Regions from separate parts of the Alteromonas sp. MmMcT2-2 genome, predicted to be linked through region 3. Evidence: predicted binding sites of a transcription regulator. Region 3 holds the regulator's gene; each other region holds the start of a gene.
The links. The regulator sigma-54, encoded in region 3, starts transcription at its own class of promoters, with help from an activator protein. The targets are predictions, from matches to a motif close to GTTGGCACGNNNNTNGNNT.
Positions count from the first base shown of each region.

Region 1: the regulator sigma-54 is predicted to act here: its motif matches at 1,888-1,906, upstream of xdp1 (exosortase-dependent surface protein XDP1).
Region 2: the regulator sigma-54 is predicted to act here: its motif matches at 1,576-1,594, upstream of fliE (flagellar hook-basal body complex protein FliE).
Region 4: the regulator sigma-54 is predicted to act here: its motif matches at 1,069-1,087, upstream of MHM99_RS05585 (DUF2726 domain-containing protein).

Region 1 covers NZ_JAKRFA010000013.1:94,993-98,160, forward strand. The annotation lists gene prsT (XrtA/PEP-CTERM system TPR-repeat protein PrsT) at 1-868, opposite strand, end outside; gene xdp1 (exosortase-dependent surface protein XDP1) at 974-1,840, opposite strand; gene xdp1 (exosortase-dependent surface protein XDP1) at 2,023-2,958, opposite strand.
Region 2 covers NZ_JAKRFA010000007.1:133,506-136,673, forward strand. The annotation lists gene fliF (flagellar basal-body MS-ring/collar protein FliF) at 1-1,161, opposite strand, end outside; gene fliE (flagellar hook-basal body complex protein FliE) at 1,174-1,509, opposite strand; gene MHM99_RS06580 (sigma-54 dependent transcriptional regulator) at 1,751-3,088, opposite strand; gene MHM99_RS06585 (ATP-binding protein) at 3,105-3,168, opposite strand, start outside.
Region 3 covers NZ_JAKRFA010000008.1:70,088-73,255, forward strand. The annotation lists gene lptB (LPS export ABC transporter ATP-binding protein) at 1-661, shown strand, start outside; gene MHM99_RS06940 (RNA polymerase factor sigma-54) at 735-2,216, shown strand; gene hpf (ribosome hibernation promoting factor) at 2,247-2,534, shown strand; gene ptsN (PTS IIA-like nitrogen regulatory protein PtsN) at 2,548-2,991, shown strand; gene rapZ (RNase adapter RapZ) at 3,076-3,168, shown strand, end outside.
Region 4 covers NZ_JAKRFA010000006.1:71,297-74,464, reverse strand. The annotation lists gene MHM99_RS05595 (FAD-dependent oxidoreductase) at 1-382, shown strand, start outside; gene MHM99_RS05590 (hypothetical protein) at 584-1,033, shown strand; gene MHM99_RS05585 (DUF2726 domain-containing protein) at 1,243-1,830, shown strand; gene MHM99_RS05580 (5'-methylthioadenosine/adenosylhomocysteine nucleosidase) at 1,979-2,680, shown strand; gene MHM99_RS05575 (cobalamin biosynthesis protein) at 2,682-3,168, shown strand, end outside.

The sequences.
Region 1 (3,168 bases), on a different contig from region 3:
TATCGATAGCTTGCTGGTTGTCTCTGCTTTGTAACCAGCTATTAAGTAAGATGGCCAGCGGATCATTGGGTGTATCTTGGATTATCTCATCTACGAACAGTTTTGCCGTGTCGTAGTCTTTCGCTTCTAAATACAAATCAACAAGATTCCGTAATGCAATGGGATCGTCTCGATTAAAAGTCAGCGCTTTCTGTAAATGTGCGGTTGCAGCGTCTGTATCACCCTGTCGGTATGCAAGTTGCCCCTTCAATCGCCATGTTATTGCATTTTTTGGTTCTAACGACATGGCTTTATTGATAAGCGAGGTCGCTTTGGATAAATCTTCATTTTGAAGAGCAATGGAGGCTAAGCCATTTATTGCAGGTACAAAATTAGGCGTGCGTGAAACGATTGTATTGTAATCACGTAGAGCACACGACTCGTCTTGCAGTCTAATACATGCAGTTGCACGTATCATCAGCCACTCGCGCTCTGCATCACCTGACAGTTTGTTTAGATCAGAGAAGTCTACAATTTCTTGGTACCTGTTCAAAAACAACCAAGTGTTGCCGAGAGGCTCTGCCAGAAGGTTGATATCTGCACCCATTTCCAACGCTTCTACAAACTCCATTTCTGCTGCAGTTAAGTAGCCATTAATAAGCAGTATTTTGCCCATTAGGATTTTTGCAGCAAGGTTTTCAGGATCTTTTTGTAAGCTGTTTTTAAGGTGGATATAGGCTTCGTCGTATTCGTTTTGATTAAACGCGGTCAGTGCTTTTTCGTAGTCTTCTGACGTAGAAGCAAAACTGTTAAAAGCGATTAATGATGAGGCAACTGCAGAGACAATAGCGCGTTGTACAACACGCTTTTTATTATTAAAAAAATCCATATATACCTTCGAAACTTAGCCTAGCCGCTGGCTTAAAAATAGCATAAAAAAAGGTGGCCTAAGCCACCTTCTAAAGATACGTGTTTTCTATGCGTTTTTAAACAATTAAACGCGGCGCTTACGTCTATAAAGAACAAGACCTAAACCCAACCCCATCAGTGCTAGGGCGCCAGGCTCACTAACTTCTGCGGTTGGTTGAGTCATTGACACACCAATGGAAGACAGTTTTAATTGTACGCTGTTAAAGTTACTCTTAGCGTTATCGTCGAAAATGGTATTGTATGCACCTATTAACCAGTATTTTGCACTACCAGTTAGCTTCGTAAATGTTGATTCGTACAAACCGTTTGAGCCTTTTGAACCTACGCCATAGTGACCTAGTGTATTCTCAACAATAGCGCTTGTAACAGTGTTCCAAGTTGAGTTGGCTCCGCTCTCAAATGCCGCAATACTATTAAGACCCGCAACAGTAACTTCTTTACTATCATTGTCGCCGACTACCCAAGTGAAGGCTGCATTTTCAAGAGTCACTGACTCGCTAAATGACAGTAAGAACATATCAAAATCTCTGCCACCGCCGTCACCGCTATTATCAACTGCGTGACTATCACCTCTCCAAGAATAATCACTATTTTTAATTCCGTAGCCAACGTGTCTATTTGCTAAAGTACAACCATTATTACCAAGCGTACAGTTCCACCAACCTTGAATATTGCCCTGGGCAAGTTTGTCGTCGGCGTGTCCTGCAGAGTTTGACCAAGCAGTGATTCCTACATCAACTGTAACGCCGTTGATCTCGATTGAGGTATTGCTGTTTTGCGCATTGGTCGTTTGTGAGTAATTAGCGCTGCCATTAGAATTGGCGAGTGTGTATTGTGCATCATACTTTGCACTGTTGAGGCTTGAATCTGTAGCGAAAACTGATGAACTAACAGCAAGTAATAGTATTGTCAGCGATGTAGAAAACTTCATATTTTGAACTACCCAAAAAGCAAAATTAGATGATTATTTCTAATGTTATGCTTATTTCGTGCCAGTTTGTTTAAGTTTATGATTTTTAAGTTAATGTTATAATTTGAAAAGGGACGATATGAGAGAGGGTAAAAAAAACTGACAGATTTTTCAATCTGTTAGTGATCTAAAGTCTAATTTCTTCAAATGAATTTTTTGCGACGCCACATCACGAGAAGTGAACAAGCCATGAGTAAGCCAATGGTGCCAGGTTCAGAAACTTCTGTTGGCGTTGGCGTACCGGCAGACTCTGTTACAGAGAAGCCAACATTAGCAAGCTTAAAGGCATCATTACCTACATGGCCGCCAATATTTCCGAATACGGTGTTATAAGCGCCAACCAACCAATATTGAGCGGACTCAGTGAAAGTAAAGTCAGCGCGGTGATCTAAATATTCACAGTTTTCAATATCAAATGAGGCTGAAGTTAAGGCGTTAGCGACAATATCGCTCCACGTGTTAACACCTGAGGTTAGTTTCGAAGTATTACTTAGTGCTGCAACAGATACTTGGCTGTCGCTGCCACTGTAAAGCCATGAAAAACTTGCGCCCGTTAGTGTCACCGCAGAGTCGAACGATAACAACACGAAGTCATAGTCACGTTCAACGTTAGTCATACCACTGTAATAAGCGTTCGCGCTACCTTGAGAGTAATAGTTGATATTGTCAATGGCGTGGTCGGCACCGTCGCGATAGTATGCTTCATCATTGTTTGTTATGCCGTAAGCCCATTTATCTGAGATTTTTTCTAACTTGGCGCCAACGACTGTTTCGCCGGTAACTCCTTGTGTGTCAGAAAAGGCGGACATATTAATATTTAATCCGTCTATTTGAACAAAGGAATTATTCGTCTGATTGGTTTGTGTCACTTTGTCATCGACTAGATCGTAAGTGTATTCTCCCAACGGAGAGTTACATACTTTGCTTTGTTCGTTGCTTTGGCTCGATGACCCACAGTGAGAATAACTTTGCTTTTTATAGTAGGTAGCGAATGCTGAATTAGCACTCAGGGTAGATAGCAAAGCTGTGGAAAGTAATAGTACAGTTTGCAAAGAAAACGTTTTTTGTAGCGTTCGCATAATTGCTTTCCTATATATGAAGCGCAAAGCACTTCAAGTACACGCCGAGTGATGTGTGCGCACATTATGTGAACACAAACTTGGTAGTACCTAATTTCAACATGGACTTGTATGATATATGAACGGTGAGCTATTTAAGGTATATAACCGTATACTTAGTTATTAGTTGTTTGTTTAATCGTGAGCATACGCGGTCCTGAATAAATAGAA
Region 2 (3,168 bases), on a different contig from region 3:
GGTATAGTCCACCGCCACAGATACACTTAATCTGCGAATAACCCCTGTCTGTTTCTTGGTATGACTGATAGTGGTATCAAGTTCGTAGTTGCGCGTAGACTCTTTTGCTGTGCGCCCAGGCATAGTTTGTTGACTGCCGCCCACTGCATTTTCTGGAATATTAGAATCTAATGGAGGTTGATTAGACAGTGCACCAGGAATACCGCCAACACCGCCACCTACGCTGTTTTCTTCCATGATCATCTCACTGCGAACCGCAGGTAAATCAGGGTTGTAGCTACGCTGTGTTTGTTCCATAGCTGTAAAGTCCATGGTAACGTCAGCTTGTGCTGTGTAGTTACCTATGCCCAATACTGGAATCAGTATCGCGTCAATTTTTTCTAAGTACTCTTGCTCACGCTGGCGCTCAATCTCGTATTCTTTTCTGGCACGAGCACTCATAGAATCTTGAGAGCCTGAGTTAAGCAGACGACCATTGCTGTCTGTTACGGTTACCTTAGACGGCTCCATGTTTTGCACTGCAGACGCCACAATATCGACAACAGCATCAACCTCTTCACCTGCAATAACGGCACCGCGCTTAGCCGTTAGCACAACGGTTGCCGACGCTTTCTTCTCTCTTCGCGCAAATACGTTCTCTTTAGGCATAGCTAACAAGACACGGGCTTTTTGAATGCTTGCGATATCTTCGATAGTGGCCGCGATTTGTTGCTCGCGGGCGTGTTTTAGACGTTCCATCTCAACACGCTGGCTCACGCCAAACCCCATATCCTGCATAATGATATCGGTACCGGCATCAGAGACCTTAGTTAACCCTTGGCGGGTCATGCCTAAACGAATATTTTGGAATTCGTCACTTCTTACGTAAACAATATTGCCTTCAAGCTTATAGTCGATTTGGTTCGCATCCATATAATCGAGGGTTTCAATAAGCTCTTGGGTTTCCATTTTCGCAAGTGGACGGTAATCAGGTTCTTGCGACCAGATAAGAATAAAAATAGCGATAGCGACGCAGATTACCAAAACAACCACAAGGGCCATTTGGCGCATCATATCTGCGCTACCTAAAGTGTCCATAAAACCAGATTTGTTTTCTGGCTCATTGTCCACTGCTTGATTTTGATCAGGAACCGTAAGGTTTGTACCTGTAGCTTCAGCCATAACCTACTCCACCTACACCGGCATATTCATTATTGTTTTATAGGCTTCAAGTACTTTGTTACGTACTTGAACAGTGGCTTCAAAAGCAATGCCCGCCTTTTCTTTCGTCAGCATAACTTGAGCTAGGCTTAAGTTAGGGTCGCCCATTTCAAAACGCTGCTGCGCGTCTTTTGATTCGAGCTGCATGCCGTTTACACCATCTACCGCATTCTTTAGCATGGTCGAGAAATCACTTGCCGAGCTATTAACTTCACTAAGCGGCTGCTGTTGAGGCTCATTAACTTGAAGACGAGTTTGCCCAATCATGTTCTGCATTTCTTGATACAAACTATTGGCTTTAACGTCCATAACCACTCCTAGTGCTTTTTCGAGACCGCCTGAACATCGGCGTATAACTTATGTATAGAGGGGATTTAGCAAAGGGCTTGCCAACTTTAAAAAGCTATACATATCAAGAAGATAAACCAAAAGTAAGAGGGTTAGCCAAATTTATGGCGTTTGACTTAGTGTGAGCAACAAAAAACCGCCGCCTTCTTTACTACAGAGGCGACGGATAAGAACGAGGAAACCGAAAGTGTAGAAAGCGACCTTATGCGGGCACCTCAATACCGTCTTCGCGCATGCGCGCTAATTTGTAACGAAGGGTTCTTGGACTAATGCCGAGCTTTTCTGCCACATCTTTACGCTTGCCGTTACACGACACCAATGTATCGAGGATAATTTGATGTTCTTGGTAGCGCAGCTCAGACCCTAGCCTATTATCTTCAACATGCTCTTGCGGTGTCTCAACAGGTGCAGTCATGTCTTCGTCAATCATTAAATCGCTGGCGTCGATTTCATTGTGTTCGCATAAAATAAGCGCCCGTTGAATCACGTTTTCTAGTTCGCGAACGTTCCCTGGCCAGCTGTATTGTGACAGCTTATTGCGTGCTGCTGCGCTTAACCTGATAGTACCCAGCCCTTGAGAACTAGCGTGACGCTGAACCAGGTGTTCGGCAAGAGGGACAATATCACCCGGACGTTCCGAAAGCGGGCGCCACTCGATAGGGAATACATTTAAGCGATAGTACAAATCTTCTCTGAACTCTCCCGCATCCACTGCTTTTCTCAAATCTCGGTTACTTGTAGCAATAACGCGGACGTTGAGCTTAACGGTTTTACGTCCGCCAAGACGCTCTACTTCGCGCTCTTGTAACACGCGTAGCAGTTTAGCTTGAAGCGCCAAATCCATCTCGGTTATTTCATCAAGTAACAGCGTACCGTCTTGGGCTTGTTCAAATTTACCCGGGCAAGCTTGGATTGCACCGGTGAACGCACCTTTTTCGTAACCAAACAAGGTCGCTTCTAGCATGTTCTCTGGTATGGCCGCACAGTTGATGGCGACAAATGGCGCATCACTCCGCGGCGACTGATCGTGAATATAGCGAGACAGCACTTCTTTACCCGAACCGCTTGGTCCCATTACCATCACAGTGGCGTCGGACTTCGCGACTTTGCGAGAAAGCTCAAGTAACTTCAAGCTTGAAGGGTCAGCAACAATAGGCGTGCGTGACTCTATTTTTTGAGCCGGCGCGTAGCGTCCCACTAAATTAAGCAGTACTTCTGGGGCAAACGGTTTTGATAAATAGTCTGTAGCGCCATCGCGCATTGCCTGCACGGCATCATCAATAGTGGCATAGGCTGTCATCAACAGCACCGGCATATTGGGGTACTTGGTTTTGATACTCTTAAGTAACGTTAAACCGCTCATTTCACCCATTTGAATATCGCTTACCACTAAATCTACGGAGCGCGAAGACAGCACCATCAACGCTTCTTCAGCACAGTCAGCGGCAACAACCTCATAGTTACCTAACAGAAGGGTGTCTAGGAGTGCTTCGCGTAATCCTGCGTCATCTTCAACAATTAAAATGGTAGTTTTAGACATTATTCTCTCCTATGACCTACGCAACATGAGTCAATGTTTGTGAAGATTGAGCGTTCACCACACACGGCAAAGACACACTA
Region 3 (3,168 bases):
AAGTCTGTCTGTCTCAACGGGTCAAATTGTTGGTCTTCTTGGCCCAAATGGCGCTGGTAAGACCACCACATTCTACATGATTGTTGGTTTAGTGAATCTGGATAAAGGCAAGATTGAAATCGACAACAATGAGCTAACTCATCAGCCCATGCACGAGCGCGCACGCCGCGGAATTGGCTACCTACCGCAGGAAGCCTCTATTTTCAGAAAGCTCACAGTGCATGAAAATATCATGGCCATTTTGCAAACCCGTAAAGATTTAAATTCACAACAGCAAGAAGAAGAAGCAGATGCGCTACTTGATGAATTTAATATTAACCATATACGTAATAGTACGGGGATGAGTTTGTCAGGGGGCGAACGCCGTCGCGTTGAGATTGCCCGCGCTCTGGCAGCAAAACCGCAATTTATTTTGTTAGACGAACCATTTGCTGGTGTTGATCCAATATCAGTTAATGATATAAAGAAGATAATACAACATCTTCGCGATAGGGGTATTGGAATCCTTATCACGGACCATAACGTACGAGAGACATTGGATGTTTGTGAAAAGGCGTACATTGTGAGTCATGGCGAGCTTATTGCGCAAGGAACGGCGGAACAGGTTTTAAGTAATCAAAAAGTAAGGGATGTATACCTAGGCGAACAATTCAGGCTATAGTTAATGTAACCGAATTGTCATTTTTCAGTTTCGCTCTGGTATATTCAATTTAGAGCATTTAAATAAGACGTAGATGAAACCATCTTTACAGCTAAAATTTAGCCAACAACTTACCATGACACCACAGCTTCAGCAGGCCATTAAACTGCTGCAGCTTTCTACACTTGATCTTCAACAAGAGATCCAAGAAGCGCTCGATTCTAATCCGCTATTAGAAGTTGAAGAAGGTAACGACGAGCCGCAACTAGAAAAGAACAATATCGACAACGATGACAGCGGCTCTGAGGCCACTGCTTCTGCATCTAGTGACACACTAGAAGCCGGCGATGCACTTGAGAAAAACGATCTTCCCGATGAGCTGCCAATCGACAGCACATGGGACGAATACTACTCTGCTTCATCTTCGCCAGCTCCAGGTCCATCCAATGACGACGAGCAAATCTTCCAAGGTGAGACTACTGAAGATATTCAAGAGCACCTTCTTTGGCAAATGCGCCTTACCCATTTCTCGGATACCGATCGCGCAATCGCTACAGCAATCATCGACTCTATTGACGAGTCAGGTTATTTAACCGTTACCCTTGATGATATTTTAGAAGCGGTTAACGATGATGATATGGAAGAGCCGATTGAAATGGACGAAATAGAATGTGTGCTAAAGCGCATTCAGATGTTCGACCCTATTGGTTCTGGCTCACGCTCTCCACAAGAATGTTTGATGGTGCAATTGCGTCAATTTTCAGAAGACACACCGTGGCTTGCTGAAGCGAAGCAACTGATTGAAGAGTACTCTGACTTACTGAGCAGCAAAGACTATCGTACGCTTATGCGTAAAAGCCGATTGAAAGAAGATCAGCTACGCGAGGCAATGCGTTTACTGCAAACCTTGAATCCTCGCCCAGGTAGTGCTTTAGTTACTAAAGAGCCTGAGTACGTTATTCCTGATGTCTCAGTAACCAAGAAAAATGGCCGTTGGGTGGTTGAGCTGAACCCCGACAGTCTGCCTAAGTTAAGCGTAAATCAACAATACGCTGCAATGAGTCGCCGTGCCAAGAATAGTAGCGATTCACAGTTCATCCGCTCACACATGCAAGAGGCTAAGTGGTTCATAAAGAGCCTTGAATCTCGTAACGAAACCTTAATGAAGGTTGCAAACTGCATTGTGCAGCAGCAAATGGGCTTTTTTGAGCACGGCCCGGAAATGATGAAACCAATGGTGCTAAATGATGTCGCAGAAATGGTAGATATGCACGAATCCACTATTTCGCGAGTGACAACGCAAAAGTACATGCATACGCCACGTGGAATCTTCGAATTGAAGTATTTCTTCTCAAGCCATGTTGCAACAGAGTCTGGTGGTGAATGTTCATCTACAGCGATTCGTGCATTGATCAAGAAATTAGTGGCCGCAGAAAAGCCTAGCAAGCCGCTAAGTGATAGCAAGATTGCTTCATTGTTGGCCGAACAAGGCATTAAAGTTGCCCGGCGAACAATAGCAAAGTACCGGGAATCGTTGTCGATCCCGCCGTCGAACCAACGCAAAAGCCTTATTTAATCGGGCTTAATAATATAAGGAAGACGAAATATGCAAATCAACCTTACTGGTCATCATGTCGAAATCACCGACTCTTTGCGTAATTATGTCGATACGAAGTTCAGCAAACTTGAACGTCACTTTGATCACATTTCTAATGTGCATGTCATCCTGAACGTTGAAAAATTAAATCAAAAAGCCGAAGCGACCGTTCATTTAAGTGGCGCTGAAGTATTCGCATCCTCAGAAAATACCGACATGTATGCGGCGATTGACAGCATGGTTGATAAACTCGACCGGCAGGTAATCAAGCATAAGGAAAAACTGAAAAAACATTAGTAGTTAATTAAGCATGGATATACAAGCCATCGTAAGTCTGGACCGCACCGAGTGTGCGGTTCAGTGTAATAGTAAAAAGCGAATTCTTGAGATCATCGCTGATATCGCTGCCAAGCAAAACGAGAACATTGATCAGGCAACGGTACTCAACAGTTTGATGGCTCGAGAGCGTATGGGTAGTACAGGCATAGGCAATGGTATCGCCCTGCCCCACGGACGCCTGCCGGGCCTTGAGAAAGTGATTGCCATTGTTGTAACCAGCACGCCAGCAATCGACTTTGACGCCCTTGACGAGAAACCCGTAGACATCTTTTTTGCGCTACTCGTTCCCGAGGAACAGACCGAAGGACACCTTCAAACGCTGGCCACCGTGGCTGGTAAACTAAGCGACAAAGAAACGATTAAAGCAATACGTCGCGCAACGACAAGCGACGATATTCTATCTGCATTAAGTTAAACATTAAGCGCCTATTAACCGTTTAGTAGGCGCCTAATTCAACAACGCGTATGTGATAAAACCAGAATATTAGGGAGAAAGTAGGTGAAGCTGATAATAATCAGTGGTCGTTCGGGGTCTGGTAAGTCTGTCGCACTTCGCGCATTGGAAGATTTAGGTTATTACTGTGTTGATAAT
Region 4 (3,168 bases), on a different contig from region 3:
ACAGCCTCTTGATATAGCCGTTGATGAAAACGGAAAAGCCTGTGGCGTTAAGTTCGTGAAAACTGAAATGGGGCCGCCAGATGTAAATGGTCGTCGCCGCCCTGTTGAAGTAGAGGGTTCAGAGCACGTACTAGAAGCTGACGCGGTAATTATTGCTTTCGGCTTCCAGCCAAGCCCTGCGCCATGGTTTGCTGACTTCGGCATTATGCTTGATGAAAAAGGTCGCGTACGCGCGCCATCTGCTGGCAAATTTGCTTACCAGACCTCTCACCCGCAAGTCTTTGCCGGTGGCGATATGGTACGTGGTAGTGACTTGGTTGTTACTGCTATCGACGAAGGCCGTAAAGCCGCAGAAGGGATTATGGACTATATTGGCGTTTAACCTTCGCTAACTAAGGCCTATTGTCCATTCACGAAAAGCTCGATAGTTCTGCTATCGAGCTTTTTTTATGCACACTTCGATAATACGGAAAACGCTAAAAGTATACGTTAATAGACCAAGGTTTAGTTGAAGCGCGAGCGTTACGACTCTACTATCGTTTAAGCAATTAAAGACATCGCACATCGGGTGAAGAATCTATCTATGCAGCATTTAAACATTAAGAAACTTACATTGTGTCTAACATTGGCGATAGCAGCGAGCAATGCCAGCTTAGCTGATACCATTGCTGTTGACGCTTCATTAAATGCGCAAGTTAACAACCAAACTAAGAAACAAAGCGTCAACTCTTCACCTAGTAAGCCAAGCATCATGTCTTGCCCTTCTGATTTTCAGCAAGTTAAGATTTCTGATGATGCAAGACAATGCCAAGCATTTGACGAAAGCAAGACGGCTGTGATGGTTTACCACTCTCCTCGCTCCCCGAGTGAATTACTGAATGTTTACCAAACGGCGCACCCCGCTTTAAAAACTCACACGCCAGTTAGCGGCCGCACGTTGTTATCCTCAGAAGATAAAGGGGTCAGAGTAATAATCAGCCCAGATAATACTGGCTCTCAAGTGGATATTCTTGTTACATCCACAACGAAATAAGCCCTTTTAGCAAGACAACTACGAAATCTACTCATGTTGGCATCTGCTTTGCAAAATCATCAATAACTACTCCACGGTAACAGTGAGTGTCATTTTTATGACGCTTAAACTGCAAACGGAGCCCAAGCTTTTTTCGATATAAACACTTTAGCGGGCTTCTTTATTATGCATTCCGTGGGCTTTAACTATTGAAATTTGCGAGGGTTACGATGGAATTGGCAATTATTCTAATGATGTTACTTATTGTCGTTGCACTGGGTGCCATAAAGTTGTCAGACGGCGGTGTCGCATTTCCATTTAGGCGAAAGCCGCAATTGTTCACCCCCGTTGAGCACTCTTTTTTAAACCTTATCGAACAGGCTATGGGAAGAGAGTTTCGCATAGTGTGCCGTGTGCGTCTTAACGATTTAGTGGCGGTTCGCCAGTCTGCAAATAAAAAGACGGCAAGCCAAGCCATCAGCAGAGCTTCTAGCAGACAGCTCGACTTTGTATTAGTAGATAAACACGACATGAGTCCTGTTCTTGCTATCGACTTAGTTCATAGCCAAGGCAAAGATGGTTATAAATCACAAAAAGACTGGTTTGTAACCGGAGCACTTGATGCTGCCGGCCTTCCTCACGCAAGAATTAAAGTGAAGTCTGGTTATACCGTTGACGATATTCGCGAGTGTTTGGAAAACAAACTCATTCCTTATCGCCGTTTACAGCAAAAAATGGCACAGCTGCCAACGCATAATCCAGAGCCACCAAAGCGCCCGACTCGCCCAGTGCGTTCAAGCAGACCAGCTGCAGCTTAAGACATAACCCAACTTCCCCTGGCCTTTGTTGCTTTGCTATTTTCTTACTCTCAAATAGCGGTAACAGAGGCATTTTTCTGTCAGTTTGCCCGTTTTCCTTATACAATTAATCCATTCGTTAAACTCCCTCAACACCGTCGGTAAAGTTATGAAAAAAATTGGTATTTTAGGTGCAATGGACGAAGAAGTTGCGCTACTTAAAGCGTCACTTTGGAATGTAAAAGAAACCCAGTGGAAGCACCTGACGTTTTACGAAGGTACACTTAACGACATAGAAGTGGTGCTAGTAAAATGCGGTATTGGTAAAGTGGCTGCAGCAATTGCTACTACTGTACTTATCGAACAGTACGCCCCTGATGCTGTTGTCAATACCGGTTCTGCCGGAGGTTTCGACAAGAATCTAAACATCGGTGATTTAGTGATCGCCAGTCACGTTATTCACCATGATGCCGATTTAACCCATTTTGGCTACAAGCTCGGTCAATGCGCAGGTATGCCTGAAAATTTCCGTTGCGATACAAGGTTAATGGAAGCCGCTCGTAGTGCTGCCACAGGCATTACGTCGCTTCAGTCGACAACAGGTTTAATCTGTACGGGCGATGCGTTTATCGGTAGCGACGAAGCTGTAGCAGAACTGCGTGAAAAATTCCCAGACATGAAAGCGGTTGAGATGGAAGGTGCAGCTATAGGTCAAACTTGCCATATGCTCGACACGCCTTTCCTTGTCATTCGTTCATTGTCGGATATTGCAGGAAAAACGTCGTCAGTGAGCTTTAAAGAGTATCTAGACACTGCCGCTAAACACTCAGCACAATTAGTTATGGCAATGATTAAGGCCCTCGCGAAATAAGATGACAGAGGTAATTAGCGACCCGCAATACCAGTCGCTATTCGTACTTTGGCTGGCTATCGCCATTGACGCATTATGGCGCTGGCCCCAAAGTACTCATCCATTAACGCTCATGCGCTACCTCGTTCAGCAAATGGGGCGCAAAGTGGTGCCCTCTCGTGAATACGGTAGGTCTCAGCACTATATTTCAGGCTCATTAGCCGCCCTAGTTCTTCTTGCGCCATTGGTAGTATGTGTTGCCATCTTGGTGTACATGGCCCAATACCCCGTATTCTTTGAGGCGATTATTCTTGTCGCACTGCTCGACTACGGTTACCAGCGTCAACAGTACAAAAAGGTGCTGGCGAGTGTGGGAAGAAATAAAAAATCCCTCGCACGTGAAATGGCGCAAACCATTACTGCACGTCAATGCGATTCACTTTCCGATATAGGAATTGCCAAAGCCGCGATAGAATCGCTATGGCTGAAGTTTCTTTATCTTTATTGCG